DNA from 2 places in the Nocardia sp. bgisy134 genome. Region 2 is predicted to be linked to the other one. Evidence: predicted binding sites of a transcription regulator. Region 2 holds the regulator's gene; the other holds the start of a gene.
The links. Region 2 encodes HspR, which represses chaperone genes until heat shock. Its sites were predicted from a motif close to ANNTGAGTNNNNNNNACTCANNT; they were not measured.
Positions count from the first base shown of each region.

Region 1: the regulator HspR is predicted to act here: its motif matches at 1,440-1,462, upstream of lon (endopeptidase La).

Region 1 is NZ_JBYIRW010000020.1:98,047-101,458, forward strand. Features, by position in the region: gene lon (endopeptidase La) at 1-1,361, opposite strand, end outside; gene AC3ERS_RS29585 (DUF445 domain-containing protein) at 1,630-2,985, shown strand; gene AC3ERS_RS29590 (TIGR03084 family metal-binding protein) at 3,096-3,412, shown strand, end outside.
Region 2 is NZ_JBYIRW010000008.1:49,892-53,303, reverse strand. Features, by position in the region: gene grpE (nucleotide exchange factor GrpE) at 1-467, shown strand, start outside; gene dnaJ (molecular chaperone DnaJ) at 492-1,649, shown strand; gene AC3ERS_RS15860 (heat shock protein transcriptional repressor HspR) at 1,649-2,047, shown strand; gene AC3ERS_RS15855 (globin domain-containing protein) at 2,629-3,412, shown strand, end outside.

The DNA of each region.
Region 1 (3,412 bases), on a different contig from region 2:
GGGCCGGGGATGGTCTCCATGACATTGGCCGTCGCGATGAACAGCACGTCGGACAGGTCGAGATCCAGATCCAGGTAGTGATCGCGGAACGTGTGGTTCTGCGCCGGATCCAGCACCTCGAGCAGGGCCGCCGCCGGGTCGCCGCGGAAGTCGGAGCCGACCTTGTCGATCTCGTCGAGCAGCACGACCGGGTTCATCGAGCCCGCCTCCTTCATGGCGCGCACGATGCGGCCGGGCAGCGCGCCGACGTAGGTGCGGCGGTGCCCGCGGATCTCGGCCTCGTCGCGTACGCCGCCCAAGGCGACCCGAACGAACTTGCGCCCCAACGCCCGTGCCACGGACTCACCCAGCGAGGTCTTCCCGACGCCGGGCGGACCGACCAGCACCAGCACCGCACCGGACCCGCGTCCGCCGACGACCTCCAGCCCGCGCTGAGCGCGCCGGGCCCGGACCGCCAGGTACTCGACCATGCGGTCCTTGACCTCGTCCAAGCCGTGGTGGTCGGCGTCCAGCACCGCGCGGGCGGCCGCGACATCGGTGGAGTCGGTGGTCTTCTCGTTCCACGGCAGCTCGAGCACGGTGTCCAGCCAGGTCCGGATCCACCCGGATTCCGGGCTCTGATCGCTGGCCCGCTCCAGCCTGCCGACCTCGCGCAGCGCCGCCTCGCGGACGGACTCGGGCAGGTCGGCCTGCTCCACGCGGGTGCGGTAGTCGTCGGCGCCATCGGGCTCGTCCTCGCCGAGTTCCTTGCGAATGGCGTTGAGCTGCTGGCGAAGCAGGAATTCGCGCTGGGTCTTCTCCACGTTCTCGCGGACCTCGTCACTGATCTTCTCGGTGACCTCGGCCTCGGCGATGTGCGCCTTGGTCCACTCGATCAGTCGGGTCAATCGTTGCACCGTGTCGGGAGTCTCGAGCAGTTCGCGCTTCTGGTCCGCGGACAGGTACGGCGCGTAGCCCGCGGTGTCGGCGATCGCCGACGGGTCGGTCAGCTGGTTGACCGCGTCGATGATCTGCCACGCCTCGCGGCGCTGCAACACCGAGACGACCAGCTTCTTGTACTCGGCGGCCAGCTCCTTGGTGCGGCCGTCCGGGGTAGGAGTCTCGACCGGCTCGGCCTCGACCCACAGCGCGGCGCCCGGTCCGGTGACGCCGTGACCGATCTTGGCTCGGCGCTCCGCCTTCAGTACCGCCGCGGGCGCTCCACCACGCATCCGGCCGACCTGTTCGATGGTCGCGACGACGCCGTAAGTGGCGTAGCCCTCGGTCAGTCGCGGCGCGAGCAGGACCGCCTCTTTCTTCCCGGCGCGCGCGGCGTCGATCGCGGCCTGCGCCGATTCGTCCAGTTCGATGGGCACGACCATGCCCGGCAGCACGATCGGATCGGTCAGGAACAGCACCGGCAGATTCTGAGGTGTAGTCACGTGTTCGACCCTTCCAAAAGTTGAGCGATGCCTACTCAACCCCACCCATTCCGGGTTTGTTCCACCCTTTCCGGACGTTCGCTCAGGGCGAAGGCACGATCGAAGGCCGTGGCCGTCTGTGACAGTGCCCGCTCTCGCGTTGACACCCTCGCGAGCGCAATGAGAATGTGGGTGCCTCTACAGCTCACGGCACTAAGGGGAACGCAGGATGAACACTCTCGCATCCGGGGTGTTCATCGACTGGGAAGAGCTCACCGGCCAGACGAAGTTCGTGGTCGACCTGGTCACTTTCCCGATCTTCAGCGCCCTCGCGGGCTGGCTGACCAACTGGACCGGCGTGCTGATGCTCTTCTGGCCGGTACAGTTCCGCGGATTCCGGGTGCCGGGGCTGCAGGTGCTGTACCCGTACCTGCCGCGACGGGTGCAGGTGCTGCCGACCTTCTCCGAGGACGGGCGCAGGCTCGGCTTCCAGGGCTTCATCCCGGCGCGGGCGGAGAAGATGGCCAGCATCTGTGTCGACAAGGCGCTGATGCGGATCGGCAGTCCCAGGGACTTCATTCACGAAATCGACCTCGACGGCATCGCCGACTACATCGCCGAGCTGGCACGCACGCAGGTGCGGCCGCTCGTGGACGAGGTGATGTACCGGGAGAACCCGGACCTGTGGCGCTCGGTGCCTCGGCAGATGAGACAGGTCATCTACCAGCGGGTCGACCGGCAGCTGCCGAAACTGTGCCGCCGAGGCTTCGACTCGCTCGGCGACAACATCGATCAGCTCATCGACATCAAGAGCTTCGTCATCCGCTACCTGCGCGAGAACCCTTACATCCTGAAGGATCTCACCACCACGATCGCGGCCCCCGAGCTGAAGTTCATGGTCCGCGTCGGCCTGCTCGGTGCGCCGTTCGGCCTGCTGATGGCGCTGTATCTGCATGTGCACGACCGCATTCCGGTGCTCGGCTGGGTGCCCGCCTGGGTGATCGTCCTGCTCAGCGCGGCCGCGATCGGCGTGATCGTGAACGTCATCGCGGTGAAGATGGTCTTCGAGCCCGGCGAGCCGCAGCCGCGCTACAAGTACCTGTGGCGCCAGGCGCTGCTGGCCAAGCGTCAGTCGCAAGCCGCCACCGACCTCGCGCGCATCCTGGCCTACCAGGTGCTCACGCTGCCCAACCTCTCCGCGGAACTGCTGGAGGGACCGAACGGCGACAAGACACGGCAGCTGATCGAGCGCCTGATCTCCGAGGAGATCCACCGTCAGCTCGGGCCGACGCATTCGATGGTGCGCGCCGCGTTCGGCAAGCGGCAGTTCGACAACCTGACGGTCGGCGCGGCCGGGGCCGCGGTGGGGTTGGCGCCGAGCATGGTCGAGGACGAGGAGTTCGCGCGCGAGCAGGCGAAGAAGATCGACGAGTTCGCCGCGCGCAAGCTCCAGCAGCTGAGCCCGGGCGAGTTCATGGAGATGTTCTACGCCTCGGTGGAGCAGGACGCCTGGCTGCTGTACCTGCACGGCGCGCTGCTCGGGTTGGTCGTCGGCGCGGCCCACCTGGTGCTTTTCGGGTGGTGACGGGGCGCCGATAAATACAAGCACGCATGCTTGCATTTTTTCGGCGGCGCTGCGATGCTGGGTCCCACCTGGCACACGCGGCGGTGTGCCCGCGATCGGCAAGGGAACTCATGGCTGACCTCGAAGCGCTGCTCGGCGATTTCGCCGGCGAATGCGCGGACCTGGAATCACTGGTCGCCCCGCTGGCCCCGCAGGACTGGGCGCGGCCGACGCCCGCCCCCGGCTGGAGCATCGCCCACCAGATCGGACACCTGACCTGGACCGACGAGATCGCCACCGTCTCGGCGTCGGACGCCGAGGAGTTCGCGAAGCAGGTCGCAGCGGCCGCGCCGAGGGCGCTGACCTTCGTCGACGAGGCGGCCGAGGAAGCCGCCGCCGCGCCGCCCGCCGACCTGCTCGAGCGCTGGCGCGCCGGGCGCAAGACGCT
Region 2 (3,412 bases):
TCGGTGTCGAGCTCGCCGAGCGCACCGCCGACCTACAGCGGCTGACCGCGGAATACGCCAACTACCGGCGCCGCGTCGAGCGCGATCGCAAGACCGCCATCGACGGCGCCAAGGCTGCCGTGGTCACCGAACTGCTCGGTGTGCTCGACGATCTGGATCGCGCGAGGGCCCACGGCGACCTCGAGTCCGGACCGCTGAAGTCGGTGGCGGACAAGCTGGTCGAGGCGCTGCGCAAGCAAGGCCTCGAGGAGTTCGGCGCGGAGGGCGAGCCCTTCGACCCGACCCTGCACGAGGCCGTGCAGCACGAGGGTTCCGGCGCGGATCCGGTGCTCGGTGTCGTGATGCGCAAGGGCTATCGGTTCGGCGATCGGGTGCTGCGGCACGCGCTCGTCGGGGTAACCGATGGCGTGGCCGATCTGGCCGAGACCGAGGCATCGGATGTAGATGCCAATGCGGACGACAATTAACACCTTGGGAGGAGGAGATACTCGGTGAGCCAACGGGAGTGGATCGAAAAGGACTTCTACAAGGAGCTGGGTATCTCCTCCAGCGCCTCGCAGGACGAGATCAAGAAGGCCTACCGCAAGCTCGCCCGCGACCTGCACCCGGACGCCAATCCGGGTGACACCAAGGCCGAGGAGCGCTTCAAGGCCGTCAGCGAGGCGCATGCCGTGCTGTCGGATCCGGCCAAGCGCAAGGAGTACGACGACACGCGAAAGCTCTTCGCGGGCGGCGGTTATCCGCGCGGCGGGTTCACTCCCGGCGGCACGGGCGGCTTCTCGCAGGAATTCAACATCGGCGACATCTTCGGCGGCGCCACCACGGGCGACGGCGGGCTCGGCGACCTGCTCGGCGGCTTGTTCAACCGGGGTGGCGCTCGCACCACGAGCCGTCCGCGGCGCGGCGCCGATGTGGAGACCGAGACGACGCTCGGCTTCCGCGAGGCCGCGCAGGGCGTGACCGTTCCGCTGCGGATGACCAGTCCGTCGCCGTGCACCACATGTCACGGCAGCGGCGCCAAGCCGGGGACCAGTCCCCGGGTCTGCGCCAACTGCAACGGAACCGGGGTGGTCAGCCGCAACCAGGGTGCGTTCGGATTCAGCGAACCGTGCGACGAGTGCCGGGGTTCCGGCTCGATCATCGACGACCCGTGCGTCGACTGCCACGGCAGCGGCATCCAGAACCGCACCCGGACCATCACGGTGCGGATTCCGCCTGGCGTCGGCGACGGTCAGCGGATCCGGTTGGCCGGACAGGGTGAGGCGGGACTGCGCGGTGCGCCTTCGGGCGACCTGTTCGTCACCGTGCACGTCAGCCAGGACAAGGTCTTCGGCCGTAACGGCGACGACCTGACCCTGGTGCTGCCGGTCAGTTACGCTGAATTGGTGCTCGGCACAACGGTCTCCGTGCCGACGTTGGAAGGGCGCGTCGGCGTCAAGGTGCCGCCCGGTACCGCCGACGGGCGGATCCTGCGGGTGCGTGGCCGCGGCGTCCCCAAGCGCGGCGGCGGCGCCGGTGACCTGCTGGTCACCGTCAAGGTCGCGGTGCCGCAGAAATTGGACAGCGATGCCACCGACGCGCTCAAGCGCTACCAGGAGGCGGAGCGGTCCAGCGGATTCGATCCTCGTGCGGGATGGGCAGGTGCGTGATGTCCACTGATCCGAAGAAGGCGTCCGGTGGGTCGCGAGCCGAGTTCTTCATGATCTCGGTGGCGGCCCAGCTGGCGGGCATGCACGCGCAGACACTGCGCACGTATGACCGGCTGGGACTGGTGACGCCGCAACGCACTTCGGGCGGCGGGCGACGTTATTCGGCGCGGGACGTCGAGCTGCTGCGCGAGGTGCAGCGGCTGTCCCAGGACGAGGGCGTGAACCTGGCGGGCATCAAACGCATCATCGAACTCACCAATCAGGTCGAGGAATTGCGGGAGCAGCTCGCCGAGATGCGCGCGGAGGTGGAGCGGCTGCGGGCGAGTTATCGCCCGGATCTCGCTCCGCCGCAACGCAGTACGGCGTTGGTGGTGTGGAAACCACGCAACCAGCGCTGAGGCGAGTGGAATTCGGGCCTCGCCGCCGACTCGTTTTCGGGTCCGCGGCGGGGCCCTTTCTCAATTCCGGGGCTTTTCCTCGGCCGAAAAGACGAGGAAAAGCCGAGGCGAATGTTGTTACCGGCGAGTTCGAGTTTGCTGTGCGAGTATCCGAGTTTGCTGGGACGCAGTGGATTCCGATGATCATGGTTCGCCACATGAGCAACCGACCGGTCCGCTTTCGCTGTCGCCCTGGGATGCGCAAAGATTGCCCCGCAGCAACTCTCGGCTCCGATCGCGGAGTTGCCACAAGATCGCTCCGCTCGGGTCAACTGGACGAGGCTTGCAAACCGAGGCGCGCGAATTCGGTGAGTGTGCGACTGAATTCACCGCTCTAGTACGGTCTTTCGGTCTGTTATTCGCGAGTTTTGCGCTTCCGTTTCTTGTTTCCACGGAATTCCACGCGTGATGTTTATTCGTTGCGTTCCGTTGCTGGCAAACCTCGCCTACACTCCTTGGCATCGGCTGCTGTCGAGTGTCCCGCAGCACTTTCACTCGCCGGCGCGCTCTGCGTTCTAGTGCGAAATGGGGTTGTGACACAAATGGATTCGCGGACTGTCGCTTTGATCAGAACAACGTTCAAGGCGGTTGCTGCGGAAGACGGCGGGCCGGAAAGGCTGGCCAGGTCGTTCTACGCGATCCTGTTCACGGACTACCCGCAAGTCCGTGATTTCTTCCCCGCTGCGATGGATTCACAGCGCGACCGCCTCGTCAAAGCTATCGGCTACGCCTTGGACCGGCTCGAGGAGCCCGACAAGTTGTTGCCGTTCCTCGCCCAGCTCGGCCGCGATCACCGCAAATACGGTGTGCAGGCCGAACACTACGCCGCGGTGGCCACCGCTCTGAAGATCGCGATGCGCCGCTTCGCGGGCACCGAGATGTGGACCGACGAGGTCGAGAAGGCGTGGGACGAAGGGTTGACCGTCATCGGCGACACGATGATGGGCGCCGCCGAGAAGGAGGCCACGCCCGCCGTCTGGTCCGGCCGGGTGCTGGAGAACCGGCTGGTCCTGCGCAATCTGGCGATCGTGCGATTACAACTCGACCAGCCGATGCAATACGCCGCGGGTCAATACATGAGCGTGCAGATCCCTTCGCGGCCGCGGATGTGGCGCTATCTCTCGCCCGCCGTGCCCGCGAACGCCAACGGCGAGATCGAATTTCACGTGCGCGGCGTGCTCGGCGGCTGGGTCAGCCCGGCCATCATCGGCCAGACGCAGGTGGGAGACCAGTGGCTGATCGGCTCGCCCCTCGGTGGGCTCGGCGTGCCGCGCAACACCAAGCGCAAGATGCTCATGGTGGGCTGCGGCACCGGTATCGCGCCGC